3 regions of the Bradyrhizobium sp. 170 genome follow, and region 2 is predicted to be linked to each of the others. Evidence: predicted binding sites of a transcription regulator. Region 2 holds the regulator's gene; each other region holds the start of a gene.
The links. The regulator HrcA, encoded in region 2, represses chaperone genes, less so after heat shock. The targets are predictions, from matches to a motif close to GTTAGCACTCNCNNNNNGNGAGTGCTAAC.
Positions count from the first base shown of each region.

Region 1: a site for HrcA is predicted at 1,480-1,508, ahead of IVB05_RS37630 (co-chaperone GroES). Genes of this name have one in related genera too.
Region 3: a site for HrcA is predicted at 4,079-4,107, ahead of IVB05_RS29610 (co-chaperone GroES). Genes of this name have one in related genera too.

Region 1 is NZ_CP064703.1:7,990,568-7,997,527, forward strand. It holds gene IVB05_RS37620 (protein phosphatase CheZ) at 1-512, shown strand, start outside; gene IVB05_RS37625 (hypothetical protein) at 763-1,278, opposite strand; gene IVB05_RS37630 (co-chaperone GroES) at 1,618-1,914, shown strand; gene groL (chaperonin GroEL) at 2,222-3,868, shown strand; gene IVB05_RS37640 (hypothetical protein) at 4,041-5,243, shown strand; gene IVB05_RS37645 (hypothetical protein) at 5,400-6,092, shown strand; gene IVB05_RS37650 (GNAT family N-acetyltransferase) at 6,190-6,660, opposite strand; gene IVB05_RS37655 (IS701 family transposase) at 6,786-6,960, shown strand, end outside.
Region 2 is NZ_CP064703.1:9,139,333-9,146,292, reverse strand. It holds gene hemW (radical SAM family heme chaperone HemW) at 1-402, opposite strand, end outside; gene rdgB (RdgB/HAM1 family non-canonical purine NTP pyrophosphatase) at 395-1,024, opposite strand; gene rph (ribonuclease PH) at 1,036-1,749, opposite strand; gene hrcA (heat-inducible transcriptional repressor HrcA) at 1,907-2,995, shown strand; gene grpE (nucleotide exchange factor GrpE) at 3,114-3,719, shown strand; gene IVB05_RS43110 (VOC family protein) at 3,732-4,160, opposite strand; gene IVB05_RS43105 (AraC family transcriptional regulator) at 4,240-5,091, opposite strand; gene pncA (bifunctional nicotinamidase/pyrazinamidase) at 5,119-5,832, opposite strand; gene IVB05_RS43095 (hypothetical protein) at 6,343-6,960, opposite strand, start outside.
Region 3 is NZ_CP064703.1:6,336,646-6,343,605, forward strand. It holds gene IVB05_RS29590 (MFS transporter) at 56-1,279, opposite strand; gene IVB05_RS29595 (nucleoside transporter C-terminal domain-containing protein) at 1,392-2,642, shown strand; gene IVB05_RS29600 (cupin domain-containing protein) at 2,772-3,317, opposite strand; gene IVB05_RS29605 (usg protein) at 3,470-3,757, opposite strand; gene IVB05_RS29610 (co-chaperone GroES) at 4,151-4,468, shown strand; gene groL (chaperonin GroEL) at 4,560-6,203, shown strand; gene IVB05_RS29620 (GIY-YIG nuclease family protein) at 6,338-6,625, opposite strand; gene IVB05_RS29625 (MarR family transcriptional regulator) at 6,849-6,960, opposite strand, start outside.

The DNA of each region.
Region 1 (6,960 bases), 1.1 Mb from region 2:
AGGTCGAGCTTGACCTCATTCACGATGCGATCAACCGCACCAAACGCGAAATCGCCACGCTGCACGGCAAGAGCTTTGACGGCCAGGAAATGGCCAAGGTCAATGGCGAGCTCGGCGCCGTCGTCGGCGGCACCGAACAGGCCACCCAGCAAATTCTCGAGGCCGTCGAGGCGATCGACCAGGCCGCCACCGCATTGTCCAAGAACATCTCGCCCGACCAGCAAAAGCTGCTCAGCGAGGAAATCCAGGAACGCGTCGTCGCGATCTTCGAGGCCTGCAATTTCCAGGACTTGACGGGCCAGCGCATCAGCAAGGTGATGAGCACGATGAAGTTCATCGAGCAGCACATCAATGCAATGATGGACATCTGGGGTGGCGTCGATGCCATCAAGGCGCACGCTCCCCCGATCGTCGATACCCGCGAAGGCGACGCCAAGCTGCTGAACGGCCCGAAGCTGGACGGCGACGACGGTCACGCCTCGCAGAACGACATCGACGCGCTGTTCGATTGATCTGGTTAACGCTGGCTAAACAGAAACGCCGGCTTCAAGGCGGCGTTTTTTGTTGGGTCGTCCGTCCTCCACTGTCATCGTCCGCCTTGTGCGCACTTGCGCACTGGGGCGGACGATCCAGTATTCCAGAGACGTCAGCGATTCAGCGGAGAAGCCGCAGCGTACTGGATGCCCCGACGGAGCCTGTCATCGGGCTCGCCGAAGGCGAGACCCGGTGGCGGGGCATGACGGCAAGGGAATGCAGTTTGCCTCACGCCCTCGGCGCGCAGCGCACATAGACCATGTTGCCGTAACGGACTGCGGCATCCTTTTCGATGAAGCGGGTCACGAGCACGCGGCCATCGAATGAGACGATCTCGCGATCCTGCTCGCCGGGCGTCGGGCCGGGCGGACCGATATAATTCTTGCCGCTCGGGCTGCCCTTGAGGCGCAGTTCCTGCGGGGTGGCCTGGTCGGCCAGATGCATGACAACACCGCCAGAGGTGCCGGCGCCGATCACATAGGGCTGCTTGCACTGCCCGCGCGCCGCCGCTTCGGTGCGGGCGCGGTCGTTGGGATTCTGGAACGAGGCGAGGCCCCAGCGGCCGACGATCTCGTCGGAGCGAATGGTCGCCGGCATATCGGGCGCCACACCGGGTTCGGCCTCGGGCGCCGGACTGGACGACAGCGACGGCAGGCTCATGCTGCTGCACGCCGCCAGCAAGACCGTCAGCGCCGACGCGATCGCCAGATTGGCAACCGTACGCGCATTACGTGAGCTGATCATCGAATTCCCCCGAGCAATTCCCTGGCCGCTCCCGTCAAGCAGCCAACCGCAAAAAGCCTGCCGGAGCAATGACGTCGGTTAAAATTACGCCGCTGCGCCGATTTGGTTTCCGTGGGACCATCCTATATTGGCCTCAAGAAGGCCTTAACCCCCTTGTTTGCTTGACAGGATCCGCGCCAAGCCATATTCCCCGGCCCCACGTTTAGCACTCAAATACCACGATTGCTAAGGGTCGTGCTGTCCCGCCCGGGGCGGCGTCGAATACCCGGCATTATCAAGCCATTTTCGATGGCACAGACCTGAAACCACGCCTTCCAAGGAACTTCAAGAGGAGACGTCATGGCCAAAACCAAATTCCGTCCGCTGCACGACCGCGTCGTGGTCAAGCGCATCGATGCCGAAGAGAAGACCAAGGGCGGCATCATCATTCCCGACAGCGCCAAGGAAAAGCCGTCGCAGGGCGAAATCACCGCCGTGGGCCCGGGCGGCCGCGACGAGGCCGGCAAGCTGATTCCGATCGACCTCAAGGTCGGCGACCGCGTGCTGTTCGGCAAATGGTCGGGCACCGAGGTCAAGCTCGACGGCGAGGAACTCCTGATCATGAAGGAGTCCGACATCATGGGCGTGCTGACCTAAGACCAATCAATAGCCGCCGCGCACCGTCGTCGGCGCAGTCACTTCTTTCCTTCTCCCATCGAAGTCGGATTTATCCGACTTCGAAATTCAAAATGCCCAACTCGGGTAAACCCGAGTTGGGGTGGGAGAAGGTGGCGCGCAAAAGCGCGCCGGATGAGGGGTCTCCATCCGCGGAGACAGACCCCTCACCCGTCTCGAATGAGCTATCGCTCATTCGATCCACCCTCTCCCACAAGGGGAGAGGGGAAGAAGACCCGGCGATGACAGGCGGCAAGCAACCGTATCCATTCATTCAGGAGTCCAAAAAATGGCTGCCAAAGACGTTAAATTTTCCGGCGATGCCCGCGACCGCATGCTGCGCGGCGTCGACGTTCTCGCCAACGCGGTGAAGGTGACGCTCGGTCCGAAGGGCCGCAACGTCGTGATCGAGAAGAGCTTCGGCGCTCCGCGCATCACCAAGGACGGCGTCACCGTCGCCAAGGAAATCGAACTCGAGGACAAGTTCGAGAACATGGGCGCGCAGATGCTGCGCGAGGTCGCCTCCAAGACCAACGACACCGCCGGCGACGGCACCACCACGGCGACCGTGCTGGCACAGGCGATCGTGCGCGAAGGCGCCAAGTCGGTCGCCGCCGGCATGAACCCGATGGACCTCAAGCGCGGTATCGACATCGCCGTGACCGCCGTGGTCAAGGACATCGAGAAGCGCGCCAAGCCGGTCGCCTCCTCCGCAGAGGTCGCCCAGATCGGCACTATCTCGGCCAATGGCGATGCCGCCATCGGCAAGATGATCGCCCAGGCGATGCAGAAGGTCGGCAATGAAGGCGTGATCACGGTCGAGGAGAACAAGTCGCTCGATACCGAAGTCGACATCGTCGAGGGCATGAAGTTCGACCGCGGCTACCTGTCGCCCTACTTCATCACCAACGCCGAAAAGATGACGGCCGAGCTCGAGGACGTCTACGTGCTGCTGCACGAGAAGAAGTTGAGCGGCCTGCAGTCGATGCTGCCGGTGCTGGAAGCCGTGGTGCAGTCCGGTCGCCCGCTCCTGATCATCGCCGAGGACGTCGAGGGCGAGGCGCTGGCGACGCTGGTCGTCAACCGCCTGCGCGGTGGCCTGAAGGTTGCCGCCGTCAAGGCGCCGGGCTTCGGCGATCGCCGCAAGGCGATGCTGGAAGACATCGCGATCCTGACCGGCGGTCAGCTGATCTCGGATGAACTCGGCATGAAGCTCGAAAGCGTCACCATCAACATGCTCGGCCGCGCCGGCAAGGTGGTGATCGACAAGGAGAACACCACGATCGTCAAGGGCGCCGGCAAGAAAAAGGGCATCGAAGCCCGCGTCACGCAGATCAAGGCGCAGATCGAGGAAACCACCTCGGACTACGACCGCGAGAAGCTGCAGGAGCGTCTGGCCAAGCTCGCCGGCGGCGTCGCGGTGATCCGCGTCGGTGGCGCGACCGAGATCGAGGTCAAGGAAAAGAAGGACCGCGTCGAGGACGCCCTCAACGCGACCCGAGCGGCCGTGCAGGAAGGCATCGTGCCGGGCGGCGGCGTCGCGCTGCTGCGCGCCAAGAAGGCCGTCGGCCGCATCAACCACGACAATTCCGACGTTCAGGCCGGTATCAATATCGTGCTGAAGGCGCTGGAAGCTCCGGTTCGCCAGATCTCGGAAAACGCCGGTGTCGAAGGCTCGATCGTGGTCGGCAAGATCCTGGAGAACAAGTCCGAGACCTTCGGCTTCGACGCCCAGACCGAGGAATATGTCGACATGGTCGACAAGGGCATCATCGACCCGGCCAAGGTGGTTCGTACCGCGCTGCAGGACGCTTCGTCGGTCGCAGGCCTGCTGGTGACCACCGAAGCCATGGTCGCCGAACTGCCGAGGGAGCCGGCGCCGGCGATGCCCGGCGGTGGCGGCGGCATGGGGGGAATGGGCGGAATGGGCTTTTAGGGCCCGGCTTTCCCGAGTAAACAGATCGAAGGCCGCCTCCGGGCGGCCTTCTTTTTTGGCTTTTTTGGCAATGAAGCGCGCCCGATCGGTTCAGGACGTGCTTGGCTCGAAAACGCTACCGGGGTTTGCTACTTACGACCCCTGCCGATTCCATCGTTTCAGGGAATTTCATATGCGCGCGCGGTTCCTTCTCCTGCTCGGTCTGGTCACGGTCTCCCCGGGCCTCGCTTTCGCCCAGATGAAACTTCCCTCCAAGACGGCGCCGGGCGCGACCGAGACGCGCTATTTCACCGCGATCGACGGCCTGATGGACGGCAACGCCGACGTCATCCTGAAGGAAACCCGGCAGGGCAAGAACGTCATCGCGGCTACCCTCGACGTCTGCTACCCCGCCGCGAAGGGCTCCGACCGCAAGGACCGCTTCGTCGCCAATCTCGCCGTCCTCAACGGGCAGAACCTGACGGGCACCACGCAGAGCCTCGGTGACAAGCAGCCGGTCATCGTCAAGCTGTCGCGTAAGCCTGTCGGCGACACCTTCGAATTCCGCGGCCAGATCACGATTGGCCAGACCGTCACCGAGGTGACCTCGACGGACAATTCCGATCTCAGCGAGAAGGAATTCCTCGACAACCAGACCAGCGACGACGGCATCACGCCGGCGCCGAAGGATTTTACCGACGTTTCGCCCGAGGCGTTCGGCGTGCGGGTAAAACTCGACGCCGCTCTGGATTTCCTCAAGAGCCTGAAGGGCGAAGCCGTCGAGGTCGGGCTATCGAGCCTTTCGATCTCCTGCGATGCGCTGCGCGCCGGCGAGCAGACCATCAACCTCACGGCCGATCCGGAGCGCACGGCGGCGCTGATTGCGAAGGCCAAATCGATGCCGGGCGTGGTCGCGGCGGGATGGACCAGCGGTTCTGTCGAGATGGACCGCACCATCCGTTTTGCGGCGGCCGAATGGCGCGACGGCGACAAGATCAACAAGGACAAGATCGCGTCGGCGATATCGGCTGTTCTCTCCAGAACGCTCGCAGCCAAGGCGGCGGGCGCCGACTGGGACGCCAATACCGGAAAACTGACACTGACCTTGAAGCGGCCGAGCCCGGTCTATCCGCCGCTCGCGCTGACCGAAAGTATCGAAGTCACCGCGCTGGTCTCTCCGGACAAACCCGGTGTGTCGGACAGGCTGATGCTGTGGATCTCGAGCCCGGTGATCACGACCGCGGATGAAGGCACCGGCCCCAAATTGAACCTGTCGGAAGAGTCCACCGGCGACGAGGAAGGCGGCGAGCCGAAGGACGACAATGGTTCGGTCGAGGCGCTGGCGAAAGAGTTCAAGGGCCAGCGCTGGGACGTCGACAAGTCGGTATGGAAATGATCCGCGTACCCACACGATAGGGCGATCGATGGGCTGCGCGCGTACCAATCCCCCCGCCGCGGACCGGTGCGCAATGATCTGGTCCCAGGCTTTGATTGTTAAGATTCGATTCAGCTTCGAGGAACATCATCGGTTCGCCGAAACCTGGGTCACGCCATGCAAGACCGCGAGCCGAATACCTTTGAGAGCATTTTGTCGGGGAATGTGGTTGCCGGCCAGTGGCGGGAGCAATCCGCGAGCCTGTGGAATTTCCTGAAGGCCGATCGCGACGAAGTATTGGTGGTGCGGGAGCCATTTGGCGATCGGGCACGCACCGCTGTGCTGGTCACTGCAGCAGTGGTAGCAAGCTTTGCACTGGGATGGGCCGGCGGCCTGAATTGGCCCCAGTTCGCAACCGAACTCGGTCTTGTCGAAGTTGCGCAGAAAGAAGCGCCCTCGCCGCGAATTTCCGAAGCACGATCGAGCGGCAGGATTGAAGGCGCTCGAAAGACGGCATCGGCGTTAGATTCGCCCGCCATTGTCGGAAGCATTCCCAAGCCGTCCGCCCTGTTGCCGGGCGGTGCACGCCCGCCTGCGAGCCCGGCCTCCCAGGCAAATGCGGGCCCTTCCGCCGCTGCGATCGCGATGCGCCAGCCCCTGGTGGCGGCGCCGGAAACCAAGCCGGCGACGATTCCCGGTTGGACGGTGGTTGATGTCCGGGACGGCACCGCGGTTCTCGAAGGTCCCGACGGAATCCGGATGGCCGCACGCGGCGACACAATTCCTGGACTAGGACGCGTGGAGTCCATCGTGCGCTGGGGCAACCGCTGGGTCATCGCCACCGCCAGCGGATTGATTGCGACGCAGTAACCGAGTTCCCGACCAAGTTCGCGCGGCCACGCCTCGACCAGCCGCGTCAGTGCTTATGAGCCCCACCCTGACGAACGGGTGGACCGTTACCTGCAGATCAAAGCTGCAGGCGTTTGGTCATGAACAGGCTAAGCGGGTCAGACGTGTAGGTGCCGAACGGCGGACAGTCCTGATAGCCAGACGCGCGATAGAGCCCGATCGCCTCTGGTTGCCTGATGCCCGTCTCCAGACTGATACGACTCATCTGCTTCAGGCGGGCCGCATCTTCCAGCGCCACGAGCAAACGCCGCCCTACCCCATTTCCTCGAGCTTCCGCACGTACGAACATGCGCTTTATTTCAGCGTGCCCGGGCGCGATGATCCGAAATGCGATCGATCCGAGAAGTTCTCCGTTACGGCGCGCGGCGAGAAAGATCGCGTCGGGTGCGGCGAGTGCATCGACGTCCACGACGTGATTGCTTTCGGACGGATACAGCGCCTGCAGATATGCGCCTGATTCGGCGAAGATGCGCCGCACGTCCGCCTGCCTCGGATCTTCGGGCCCTATGCTGATCTCGGGCTTACTCATCCTCGGCCATTTTGCACACGAGACCTAGCACTACTTTGGCAGATTTTTGCGATTGATCGGCGCAATTGGATTCCCGAATCAGATTTTCAATGATTCATGGGTGGTCGGCTTTTGGAGGGCCGACCATGGTGGACACGAGGTCGAAGTGGGAAGACGAGCTTGGACGCTGGCTCAAGCCATTCCTGGATCGTTTAGGTCACAAGGCACGGCGGCGGATGTGTCCGCTGTATGTTTCGGGACTGATTGGACCGGGTGATCGCAAGAGCGTCCAGCCGATGGCGGCGCGGCTGGCACCGAACG
Region 2 (6,960 bases):
CGCCTGCACGCCGAGCGAGACACGGTTGACCCCGGCGGTGCGATAGCCGCGAAACCGTGTCGCCTCGACGCTGGTCGGATTGGCCTCCAGCGTCACCTCGACATTGCCGGCGACGCGCCAATGCTTGCCGATCGAATCCAGGATGGCGCCTACGGTTTGCGGCTGCATCAGCGAGGGCGTGCCGCCGCCGAGAAAGATCGACGTGACGGTGCGTCCCGGCGCGCGCGCTGCTGACGTCTCGATCTCGCGCGCAAACGCACGGACAAATCTTTCTTCGTCGATCGGCGCGTGGCGGACGTGGCTGTTGAAATCGCAATACGGGCACTTCGACAGGCAGAACGGCCAGTGCACATAGACGCCGAAGGCGGCTCGCTTCGGGTAATGGCGTTCGGCACTAGCCAAGACAGATCTCCGCCAGTTTGACGAAGGCTCGCGCCCGGTGCGACAGGCCGAGGCCGATCGGCGGCAGGCCGTGTTTCTCTATCGAGGTCATCTCGCCAAAGGTCCTGACGTGCCCGTCGGGCAGGAACGCCGGATCATAGCCGAAACCGGCGGTGCCGCGGGGCGGCCATACCAAAGTTCCATCGGCGCGGGCCTCGACCTCTTCGACATGACCGTCCGGCCAGGCGACGCACAGCGCTGACACGAAGTGCGCCTTTCGCTTGTCGGGCGTGGTCGCGCCGCGTTCCTGCAGCAGGCGCTCGATCCGCGTCATCGCCGCCATGAAATCCTTGCCCTCACCGGCCCAGCGCGCCGAGTAAATGCCGGGTGCGCCGTCCAGCGCATCGACCACGAGGCCGGAATCGTCGGCAAAGGCCGGCAGTTGCGCCGCCTGGGCGGCAGCGATTGCCTTGATTGCTGCATTGGCGCGAAACGTCTGGCCGGTTTCCTCGGGCTCGCCGAGGCCCAAATCGCCCGCGGAAACGGCCTCGACGCCATGCGGCGCCAGCAATTCCCGCATCTCGGCGAGCTTGCCGGGATTGTGGGTCGCGATCACGAGGGCGCCGGTGATTCGACGGTGCATATGCGATCAGACTACGCGACGGCCAGCTTCTGCAAGTCCACCAGACGCGCGACACCCTTGCGCGCCAGTTCCATCAGCGCCAGGAACTCGTCCTGCGAGAACGGCGTCTTCTCGGCGGTGCCCTGCACCTCGATGATGCGGCCGTCGCCAGTCATGACGAAATTGGCGTCGGTCTCGGCCTCGGAATCCTCGGCATAATCGAGGTCGAGCACCGGCGTACCGTTATAGATGCCGCAGGAGATCGCGGCGACATTGTCGCGCAGCACGTTGGCCTTGATCATGTTGCGGCTCTTCATCCACGAGATGCAGTCCGCCAGCGCCACCCAGGCGCCGGTGATCGAGGCGGTGCGCGTGCCGCCATCGGCCTGGATCACGTCGCAATCGACCGTGATCTGGCGCTCGCCGAGCGCTTCGAGGTCGACGGCTGCGCGCAAGCTGCGGCCGATCAGCCGCTGAATCTCGACCGTGCGGCCGCCCTGCTTGCCGGCGGCGGCCTCGCGGCGGGTGCGCTCCAGGGTAGCGCGCGGCAGCATGCCGTATTCGGCCGTGACCCAGCCGCGGCCCTGGCCCTTCAGCCACGGCGGCAGCCGCTCTTCCAGCGTGGCCGTGACCAGCACATGGGTGTCGCCGAATTTCACCATGCAGGAACCTTCGGCATATTTGACCACGCCGCGTTCCAGCGACACGGGGCGCAGCTGATCGGGCGCACGGCGGCTTGGCCGCATGGGAAGTCCTTTCGAAATCGAGCGAAATACCGTTTGCGGTGCTTGTAGGTGGGGGCGTGCGCAGCGGCAAGGGCTTTTGGCCCCGTTTGGAGGGAAAGGGACGCTTGTCATTAGCCCGCCGGAGCGACAAATTAGGGGCTGTCCAGGGAGTTAAGCCGTGGCCCACCACGATCCGATTGGCCTGATCGCGCCGCATGCCGGGCTCGCCCAGCTCAACGAGCGCTCACGCGACATTTTTCGTCAAATCGTCGAGAGCTATCTCGCGACCGGCGAACCCGTCGGCTCGCGCAACATCTCGCGCCTGATCGCGGTGCCGCTGTCGCCGGCCTCGGTCCGCAACGTGATGTCGGACCTCGAGCACCTCGGGCTGATCTATGCGCCACATACCTCGGCCGGGCGGTTGCCGACCGAACTCGGCCTGAGGTTCTTCGTCGATGCGCTAATGCAGATCGGCGACCTCACCGAACCGGAACGGGAATCGATCCAGAGCCAGCTCGCCTCCGTCGGGCGGGCGCAATCGGTCGAGGCGGCGCTCGGCGAGGCGCTGACGCGGCTTTCCGGCCTGACCCGGGCCGCGGCCGTGGTGCTGACAGCCAAATCCAATTCGCGGCTGAAACACATCGAATTCGTCCGGTTGGAGCCGGAGCGTGCACTGGTGGTGCTGGTCGGAGAAGACGGCCAGGTGGAAAACCGCGTGCTGGCGCTGCCGCCCGGCGTTCCCTCGTCGGCGCTGACCGAAGCGACAAATTTCCTCAATTCGCGGATTCGCGGGCGGACGCTTGCGGAAGCGCGGTTAGAGCTCGAAACCGCGCTGACGCAGAGCCGCGTCGAACTCGATCAATTGACGCAGAAGGTGATCGCGGCCGGCATCGCAAGCTGGTCCGGCGGCGACAACGACGACCGGCAATTGATCGTGCGCGGTCACGCCAACCTGCTCGAAGACCTGCACGCGCTGGAGGATCTCGAACGCGTCAAGTCCCTGTTCGACGATCTCGAGACCAAGCGCGGCGTGATCGATCTGTTGGGCCGGGCCGAGCGCGCCGAGGGCGTCCGCATTTTCATCGGATCGGAGAACAAGCTGTTCTCGCTGTCCGGTTCCTCCACCATCATCGCCCCCTATGGCGATGCCGCGGGCCGCATCGTCGGCGTTCTCGGCGTGATCGGGCCGACGCGGCTGAACTATGCAAGGGTGATTCCGACGGTGGATTACGCCGCCCGGATCGTCAGCCGGATGCTGGGCGGCTAATCCGCCCGAATAGGGCCTCAATCCCGGCTGGTTGTGCTTGATTTTCGGCCCTTAAAGCACGATATCCGGCCTAGCAAATCCCCATCGAACCAGATCCGTTTTTTGAGAAGGCAGTCTTATGACCGATCCCAACCGGCCGAGTGATGATGCGGTGAAACCGGCCCAGACCGGCGAGCCCGTGGTCTCAAAACCCTACATCATGCCCGACGATCCCGAGGAAGGATCAAATGAGGCCCTGACCAAGGAACTGGCCGAGGCGCGCGATAAGATGCTGCGCACGCTGGCGGAAATGGAAAACCTGCGCCAGCGCACCAGGCGCGAGGTGGCCGACTCCAAAATGTACGGCATCACCGGTTTCGCGCGCGACATTCTCGATATCGCCGACAATCTGCAGCGCGCGCTCGACGCCATTCCGGCCGAGGCCAGGGAGACCGCCGATCCCGGCATCAAGGCCTTTATCGAGGGCGTTGAACTGACCGAACGCTCGCTGCTCAACACGCTGGAGAAGAACGGCGTCAGGAAGTTCGATCCGTCGGGCGAGAAGTTCGATCCCAACTTCCAGCAGGCGATGTACGAAGTGCCCGACCCGTCCGTGCCGTCGGGGACGGTGGTTCAGGTCGTGCAGGCCGGCTTCATGATCGGCGAGCGCGTGCTGCGCCCGGCGCTGGTCGCCGTCTCCAAGGGCGGTGCGAAGGCCGCGCCGGCGGCCGACGTCACGAACTGAGCCGGGTCTAGCCTACGGCGGTTTCTCACTGGTCTTCGGCCAGTAGGTGCCAAAACTCCAGAGATTGCCTTCCGGATCCCGGCAGGCGAAATCGCGGCTGCCATAGTCGGTGTCGTGCAATTCCATCTCGATTCTAGCGCCTGATGCCTTGACCCTGGCGTGCAGCGCGTCGGGATCATCGACGGCGACGTAGAGCGCGTCCGTGCGGCGGCCGCCGATGTCACCGACAAGCTTGCCGTATTCGTCATCGCGGCATTGGCCCAGCATCAGCAGCGAGGAGCCGTAGGCGAGTTCGGCATGCTGTACCGAGCCGTCCTTGCGGTAAATGACATACTCGGTGAAACCGACTACGTCCTTCAGCCAGCGGATCATGGCCTCGGCATCGCAACAGCGCATCGTCGGATAGATGCGCGGCGCTTCGATCTTGCTTTGCTCGGTCACGGAAAACTCCTCCCTCACGGCTGTTCCGCCAATATGCGCGGACGCGTCAGCACAGGCTTGAAGATTTGTTACCGGACCGTCAGGCGTCGAGCTCGTCCAGCGGGCGCAGCAGGCGACTGTCGGTCAGCGCCAGGCGCCGGGCCCAAGCCGTCGGCGTTTCGCCGGCAAGGGTTGAAAATTCACGGGCGAGATGCGCCTGATCGGCATAACCGCTCTCGGCCGCAATCCCTGCCCAGCCGCTGCGGGCTCCACCCCGTGCGAGCCGACAGGCTCGATGGAAACGCATGATGCGGGCAACCGGCTTCGGCGCGAGACCGAGTTCGGATCGAAAACGGTTCACCAGGTGCTTGCGGCTCCAGCCGATCTCTTTCGCGAGCGCGGTGATCCGCGCGCCGCCCGCAGTGCGCGCCAGCCGTCGATAGGCGAATTCGATCTCGGGGGACGGCAGGTGGTTGGCGCGATCAGCAACAAAATCCTCGACCAGATCGAAGCGGTTTTGCCAACCGGATGCGGCCCCGAGCCGTTCGCGCAGTTGCCGGCCTTCGCGGCCCAGCACGTCTGACATGTCGACCATGCGCGCGGCGAGATCGACGACAGCGCCGCCAAAAAAGCGATAGGCGCCGAGCGGGGTGAAATCGACCTGCACGCATTCGGCGCCGCCATCGGATTCGATAAAGACCGGGCCGGCATGGAGCCCGGCGGCAAAGCTCGGCTGCCGGTCGGCGGCGTCGGGCTTGCGGTCGAGCGCGATCAGGAACGGCGTGCCGAAGCTGATGATCAGCGGCACCACCAGGCCTGCGGTTTCGCGCTGGAAAAACCGGCCGCGCGCCGTCTCACGGTAACCGGTCATGCCCGAAATAAGCCCCGCCGTGCGTTGCGACGGCGCACGACGGGCCAACTCGAAAGCGGACGGAGCCGTCAGGTCGGACATCCCTGACCCCTGCGAGAGGATACGGCGTCAAGCCGCGATATCGCTCGACTGGATGCGCTTGACGCCGGCCTTGGTCATGTCGGCCCAGGCTTTTGCGAGCGAGCCGTCGTTGTCGATGCCGCGGCAGGCGTCCTCGATCACAAAGGTTTCAAAACCGGCCTTGCGCGCGTCGAGCGCGCTCCATGCCACGCAGAAGTCGGTGGCGAGGCCGGCGAGGAACACCCGCTTCACCTTGCGCGCCTTCAGGTAGGCGGCGAGCCCCGTCGTGGTCTTGCCGTCAGCCTCGGTGAAGGCCGAATAGCTGTCGACGTTCTTGTTGAAACCCTTGCGGATGACGAGCCCGGCATGCGGGATCGCGAGGTCCTTCGATAGCGACGCGCCCTCGGTCCCCTGCACGCAGTGATCTGGCCACAGCACCTGCTTGCCGTAGGGCAGGCTGACGGTCTCGAACGGCTTCTTGCCGGAATGGGTGGAGGCGAACGAGATATGGCCCGCCGTGTGCCAGTCCTGTGTCATCACGACATTGGCAAAACCCTTGGCGATGCGGTTGATAATGGGCACGACCTGCTCGCCGTCCTTGACCGCGAGGCTGCCGCCGGGAAGGAAACAGTTTTGCACGTCGATGACGAGCAGCGCGGATGCATCGTCAGGTTTGATCGGCGCGGCCCAAAGCGCCGATGGAACGAGGGCAGCGACGGACGTCGCGCCGAGACCTGTCAGAACCAGCCTACGAATAAACATGGTGCGTCTCCCCGGTTATGAACCCGACTGCGAGAAGCCTATTTCCATCCGTGTACGAACGTAAGCCTGAAATTTAGGGCTTGCTGGCGCAAAATGGGTGCCTCAAGAGCCGCCATCCAAACCGCTTTACCTGCCGCTCGCACCATCGAGGAAAGCAGCCCATTCCTCTCGCACCGTCACGCGGAAGATTCCGGGAAGCACGGCCGGTACCTTCGATATTGCGCGTTCGTTCACCGCGATTGACCCGAAGAGGTCATTCAGCACGGTTTTGCCGCATCGATTGAGAAGAAGCTCTTCGGCATCGCGTGTTGTCCTTATGCCGAGGGCGTAGACTCCGGCAGCATGTGACCGGACGCAGGCCCGTAGGCCTGATAAGAGCTGCTGCAATGGTCCATCGTCATGGGCTTGCTGCCCGAATGATGGACCGGCCGTGAGCAAAAATGCGGCCGCAACTGCGATGATTGTTTTGCTCGCCACCTCAACCCGACTCGATTTGTGAGCTATTGGGCATCAGCCGCGCGGATGGATTCCGTCGCGCACCGCGCGGAAGCGCGGAAAGGCCTTGGTCCAGTCGGTGCGCGGCGAAGAGCCGATGATGCGCATCGAGCTCTGGGAGCCGAACCGCAGCCATTGCACGATGGTAACCGGCGTATTGTCCTTGCCGCTGGTGGCGTCGATCCGCGTCTCGTAGCCGGGCTGGCCATCGATGCGGACCGGCTCCGACATCGTGATCCTGCCGTCGCGCACGCCGGGAATCGTGGTCGCGATCTGCTGGGCAAAGCGGCCGCGATCGTCGGGCGAAGCTGCCGTCGAGCCGATCAGGCCGATGATCATGAAGGGCGCGACTTCGAAGCCGGTCTTTTCGTCACCGTCGGAGAGAATGAGGGCCGCGCCCGGCGCCAGCGTGCGGATGTTCTTGAAGCTCGAGAGCTCGCTGACCTTGAACGGCATCAGCCCGAGCTGCTCCTCGATCGGAACCTCGTTGCGGATCACGGCGGAAGCGAACATCTGGCGGATGGCGTCGTCGGTATAGATCCTGGAAGCGTTTTCGGGCACCTGCACGGCGACATAGCCGGAGAAGGTGGGGCCGGGCAGGATCATCGAATAGCGGCGCACATTGGTGGCGCC
Region 3 (6,960 bases), 2.8 Mb from region 2:
TCCCTGCGTTCGCAGGGACGACATGCTGAGGCTTCGTAACGCAACCAGCCCACCCTTACTCCAGCCGCTCCACCTTCCGCAGCGCCGGGAACAACTTCATCCACAGCAGCGCGATCGCGATGGTGCCGACGCCGCCGAGCACGGCGGCCGGCACGGTGCCGAACAGCGCCGCGGTGACGCCGCTCTCGAACTGGCCGAGCTGGTTTGAGGCATTGATGAAGAGGAAATTGACCGCGCCGACCCGGCCGCGCATCTCGTCGGGTGTCGAAAGCTGCACCAGCGAAAAACGGATCACCACGCTGATCGTATCGGCCGCGCCCAGCACCGCCAGCGCCAGCACCGACAGCCACATCCACTGCGAGAGAGCGAACACGACGGTCGCCGCGCCGAACACGATCACGGCCTGAAACATCCGTAATCCGATATGTCGGTTGATAACGTAGCGCGCCAGCACGATCGTCATCAGCAGCGCCCCGATCGCGGGCGCGGCGCGCAGGATGCCGAGGCCGAGCGGACCGGTCTGCAGGATGTCGCGGGCATAGATCGGCAGCAGCGCCGTGACGCCGCCGAGCAGCACGGCGAACAGATCGAGCGAGATGGTGCCGAGGATCGCCGGATTGTTGCGGATGAAGCGGACGCCGGCAAATACATCGTCTGCCGTCGCATCCGGCTTCGCAAGCTCCTGCCTCGTCATATGGATGAAGCCGGTCAGAACCGCGCCCGCCAACCAGAAGGCGACGATGACGAAATAAGGCAGGCTTGGCGCGAACACATAGGCCAGCCCGCCGAGTGCAGGCCCGGTGATGGTCGCGACCTGCGCCGCGCCGGAGGAGATCGCGGTCGCGCGCTGCACCGAACCTTTGGGCGCGATCAGCGGCAGCAGCGCGGCCGTGGCGGGGCTCTCGAACGCGCCGGCGATCCCGATCACGAAGGTGGCGATGAATATCTGCGGCACGGTGAGCCAGCCGGCAAAGGTGCTGACGGCCAGGAACAGCGCCGTCGCCGCTTCCGCGAGTTGGCAAAGCTGGACAACGCGCTTGCGCTCGAACCGGTCGGCGGCATGGCCGGCGACGAAGACAAGCAGCGCCGTGGGCAGGAATTGCACCAGCCCGACCATGCCGAGCTGAAAGGCGCTGCCGGTGATGTCGTAGATCTGCCAGCCGATCGCGACCGCCGCAATCTGGCTGGCGAAGCGCGAAAGGCTTCGCGACAACAGGAAGAACAGGAACGGCCCGTGCCTGAGCAACTCGCGGGCGCCCACCGGCATCGTCGAGGACATGGGCAAGAGCGGTGGCCGAGCGCGATGCCGATGTCAACGGGCAGGCCCGCAACACGGCATTGCGTGGCCGCCCGGCGCTGGCATAATCGCTCCTGGGGTTGGCGGGGGATTCATGCTGCAACTGCAATCGGGGTTCGGCGTTCTGGCGTTGCTGGCGATCGCATGGGCGCTCAGCGAGAATCGCCGCGCGGTGTCGTTGCGGCAAATGGCGGTCGGGCTTGCGGTCACCGTCGTCACGGCGCTGGTGCTGCTCAAGCTGCCGCCGGTGGCAAGGGCGTTCGGCGCCATCAACGACGCCGTCAACACCGTCTCGGCGGCATCCCGCGCCGGCACGTCGTTCGTGTTCGGTTATCTCGGCGGCGGCGCGCTTCCATTCGACCTCAAGGCGCCGGGCGCGGATTTCATCCTGGCGTTTCAGGCCCTGCCGATCGTGCTGGTCATGAGCGTTCTGACGACGCTGCTGTTCTACTGGCGCATCCTGCCGCCGATCGTGCGCGGCATGGCATGGCTCCTGGAGCGCACGCTCGGCGTCGGCGGCGCGGTGGGGCTGTCGACCGCGGCGAATATCTTTCTCGGCATGGTCGAGGCGCCGCTGTTCATCCGCCCCTATCTCGCGCAACTCACCCGCAGCGAATTGTTTCTGGTGATGACCGGCGGCATGGCCGGCATCGCCGGCACCGTGCTGGTGCTCTACGCCACCTTCCTCGCGCCGCTGATACCGGACGCGGCGGCGCATTTTGTCATTGCATCCGTGCTGAGCGCGCCGGCGGCCATCCTGATCAGCCTGATCATGGTGCCGGAGACTTCAGACAAGCGCACCGGCGGATCATTGGAAGATCCCGACATGCAAACCTCGAGCACCATGGATGCGATCGTCAAGGGCACTACGGCCGGGCTTGAGCTGCTGCTTAACATCGTCGCCATGCTCTTGGTGCTCGTCGCGCTGGTCTATCTCGCCAACGCCATCCTCGGGCTGTTGCCCGAGATCGGCGGCGCGAAAATTTCGTTGCAGCGTCTCCTCGGCTACCTGATGGCGCCGGTGTGCTGGCTGATGGGCCTGCCGTGGCCGCAGGCGATCACGGCGGGAAGCCTGATGGGCACCAAGACCGTGCTCAACGAATTGATCGCCTATGTCGACCTGTCAAAACTCGGCGCTGACACGCTCGACCCACGCTCGCGGCTGATCATACTCTATGCGATGTGCGGCTTTGCCAATTTTGCCAGCCTCGGCATCATGATCGGCGGCCTCGGCACTATGGCCCCGGAGCGTCGCGAGGAGATCAATGCGCTCGGGCTGAAGTCGATCGTCTCAGGCACGCTGACGACGTGCCTGATGGGGGCGATCGTGGGGGTGATGACGTAGCCGTAGCCTGGATGGAGCGAAGCACAATCCGGGACACGTGTTCAATCACTCGCAGCGGCCCCGGATTTCGCGGAGCCTGTCATCGGGCGCGCGTTCGCGCGACCCGTTGGCTCCATCCGGGCTACAAGGTCAACTCGCCAATTCCACCGTCTTGAACTCCGCCGGCAAAATCACTTCCAGCAATTCGACGTCGTCCGAATAATCCATGATCAGGTGCTTGATGCGCGGCGGCTGGGTCCAGGCGCTGCCCTCTTTCATCAGCGTCTCGCCCTGACCTTCCATGTAGGTCTTCACCCAGCCCTTGAGCACGTAGACCATCTGGAATTCGACGTCGTGGTAATGCAGTTTTGAAACTTCCGCCGGATTGCAGGGACCCTGCAGGCGGATCACATGCGCCTGCGCCAGGCCGTGGGTTGCGTCAGCGATGCCGAGGTCGCGGTAATGCGCGTAAGCGCGCAGGCCGTCGGCCTTGAAATCTTCTTCGCGGTGATGGCTGATGGCGATGCGCTGTTTCGGCCGCGCCTTCCTGGCCGGTTTCGACTTTGCCGCCGCAACGCCCCTCGCCTTCTTGATGGTCTTGCGGGGTGAGGATTTGGCTGCCGTCTTGTGGCCCGACCATTTCTTCTTCACAGCGGGCTGCGCCGCGGCGCGCGACGCGACTTTCTTCTTGGCCATGGGTGCCTCCCTTTTTTGTTTGTGGCGGGAGGCTAACACAAATCGGATTTCGTAGGGTGGGCAAAGGCGCGCTTGCGCCGTGCCCACCATCAGGAGCGTGATAGAAATTGGCATGGTGGGCACGCTTCGCTTTGCCCCCTACGCCACCTCGATCAATGCAGCCTGAACACGCCATCCACCGCGCGCAGCTCGGCGGGCTTGATCAGCCTGGAATGCGCGACCGTCACGGAGAACAACGGGCCATCAAGCTTTTCCTGCCAGAAGGCCAGGAAATCCTTGAGCGCCGGAAATTTCGGGCAGAGATCGTAGTTCTGCCAGACATAGGTCTGCAGCAATGAGGGATGATCCGGCATCCGATACAGGATTTTCGCCGTCGTCAGCCCGTAACCCAGCACCTGCTTCCGGAAGTCTTCGGAAGCAACGCCAACCCGCGAGACCATGCCAAACCTCCATTGCTGGAAGCGCATTTCACGTGGTGGCCACACACCGAGCCACCCCGGCGGAGATGCGCTCACATGAGAGAAATGTGACGCACGATACCAACCCATCACAAGCCTAAATGTTTAATGAATTGTTGAAAGTTCACGCATTAGCAGCAGCTTACCGCACGTGCTAATTCGGGGGCTTGTACGGGGCCTTGGGTCCGGCCGACCCGATTAATCATGATTAATGAAATTGGCAGGCGTCATATTTGAGTGCCAATTTTTCTGCTAGAAGCCCTTGTCCCCCGAACAAGACTGGCCTAAATCAGCCGCAGCCGAGCTGGCACTCGCTGGCCCGGACTGCCAAAATTTCCAATTCTGATAACATCTTCAGAAACTTAGGAGGACTGCATGAAATTCCGTCCGCTTCACGACCGCGTCGTGGTCAAGCGCATCGACGCCGAAGAGAAGACCGCTGGCGGCATCATCATTCCGGACAGTGCCAAGGAAAAGCCCTCGCAGGGCGAAATCACCGCCGTCGGCCCGGGTGGCCGCGACGAAGCCGGCAAACTGATCCCGATCGACCTCAAGGTCGGCGACCGCGTTCTGTTCGGCAAATGGTCGGGCACCGAGGTCAAGATCGACGGTGAAGATCTCCTGATCATGAAGGAGAGCGACATCATGGGCGTGCTCGACGTCCCCGCCGGCACCAAGAAGAAGGCTGCCTAAGCGCATCGCCTGCAACGCTCACCCTGAGGAGCGCCCGCAAGGCGCCTCCCCGACAGGGTGAGAGACAAGCATCAACTCAGGGATATCAAATATGTCAGCTAAAGAAGTAAAATTCGGCGTAGATGCCCGCGACCGCATGCTGCGCGGCGTCGACATTCTCGCCAACGCCGTCAAGGTGACGCTCGGTCCGAAGGGCCGCAACGTCGTCCTCGACAAGTCGTTCGGCGCTCCCCGCATCACCAAGGACGGCGTCACTGTCGCCAAGGAAATCGAGCTCGAAGACAAGTTCGAGAACATGGGCGCGCAGATGGTGCGCGAAGTCGCTTCCAAGTCGGCCGACGCTGCCGGCGACGGCACCACCACCGCGACCGTTCTCGCGGCTGCGATCGTCCGTGAAGGCGCCAAGTCGGTTGCCGCCGGCATGAACCCGATGGATCTGAAGCGCGGTATCGACCTGGCGGTGGAAGCCGTGGTCGCCGACCTCGTCAAGAACTCCAAGAAGGTCACCTCGAACGAGGAAATCGCCCAGGTCGGCACCATCTCCGCCAACGGCGACGCCGAAATCGGCAAGTTCCTGGCCGATGCCATGAAGAAGGTCGGCAACGAGGGCGTCATCACGGTTGAAGAAGCCAAGTCGCTCGAAACCGAACTCGACGTCGTCGAGGGCATGCAGTTCGACCGCGGCTACATCTCGCCCTACTTCGTCACCAACGCCGACAAGATGCGCGTCGAATTCGACGACGCCTACATCCTGATCAACGAGAAGAAGCTCTCCAACCTGAACGAGCTGCTGCCGCTGCTCGAGGCCGTGGTGCAGACCGGCAAGCCGCTGGTCATCGTCGCGGAAGACGTCGAAGGCGAAGCCCTCGCCACCCTCGTCGTCAACCGTCTGCGTGGTGGCCTCAAGGTTGCCGCCGTCAAGGCTCCGGGCTTCGGCGATCGCCGCAAGGCCATGCTGCAGGACATCGCGGTTCTGACCGGCGGTCAGGCGATCTCGGAAGATCTCGGCATCAAGATGGAGAACGTCACGCTGCAGATGCTCGGTCGCGCCAAGAAGGTGATGATCGACAAGGAAAACACCACCATCGTCAACGGCGCCGGCAAGAAGGCCGACATCGAAGCGCGCGTGCAGCAGATCAAGGCGCAGATCGAGGAAACCACCTCGGACTACGACCGTGAGAAGCTGCAGGAGCGTCTGGCCAAGCTCGCGGGCGGCGTCGCCGTGATCCGCGTCGGCGGCGCGACCGAAGTCGAGGTGAAGGAGCGCAAGGATCGCGTGGATGACGCGATGCATGCGACCCGTGCGGCGGTTGAAGAAGGCATCGTGCCGGGCGGCGGCGTCGCCCTGCTCCGCGCCTCCGAGCAGCTCAAGCGCATCAAGACCCAGAACGACGACCAGAAGACCGGCGTCGAGATCGTGCGCAAGGCGCTCTCCGCGCCGGCCCGCCAGATCGCGATCAACGCAGGCGAAGACGGTTCCGTCATCGTCGGCAAGATCCTCGAGAAGGAGCAGTACAATTACGGCTTCGACTCGCAGACCGGCGAATACGGCAACCTGGTCACCAAGGGCATCATCGACCCGACCAAGGTGGTTCGTGCGGCGATCCAGAACGCGGCCTCGGTCGCGGCGCTCCTGATCACCACCGAAGCCATGATCGCCGAACTGCCGAAGAAGAACGCCGGCGGCGGCGGCGGCATGCCTCCGGGCGGCGGCATGGGCGGCATGGACTTCTAATCCAGCCACTCAAGGCGACTATCAAGGAATGCAAAACCCCGGCAGCGATGCCGGGGTTTTTGTTTGCCGAATTCCCTCCCCCGTCATTCCGGGGCGCGCCCCTGGCGCGAGCCCGGAATCCATAACCACGAATGCTAATTGGAGATACCGGGATAGAGATCCACCCATCCCGGATTCTGCTCTTCGACAAGCCGTATCTTCCAGTCGCGCCGCCATTTCTTAAGTTCTTTCTCGCGAGCAATCGCCGTCAGCGCATCCTCGTAAATTTCGAACCACACCAGTTTGTCGACACCGTACCGTGTAGTGAATCCAGGGACTGCCTTCGTCTTGTGCTCATATACGCGACGCACGATGTCATTGGTCACGCCGAGATACAGCGTACCGTGTTTCCTGCTGGCAAGCAGATAGACGTAGTATGCCATCACAATCTCGACCGTCATTCATTCCGGGACGCGCCGCTTGGCGCGGACCTCAGATGCGCAGTTGCGCATCGGGGAATCCATACTCCCGATCGTGGTTATGGATTCCGGGCTCGACGCTGCGCGTCGCCCCGGAATGACGAAGGATATTTTGCGATCGCTCTTCGATCAATAAAGACTGTGACGTAAATTAGCCTATTCATTACACCCCCCACGGAACACCCCCTCAATAAGGTTTGGCCCACGCATCCGCAGCGGCGATGATCTTGCCGAACAGCCGGACGAGTTCGCGCCGCTCACCCGGATCGAGCGTTTGCAGCATTTCCTTTTCGCGTTCG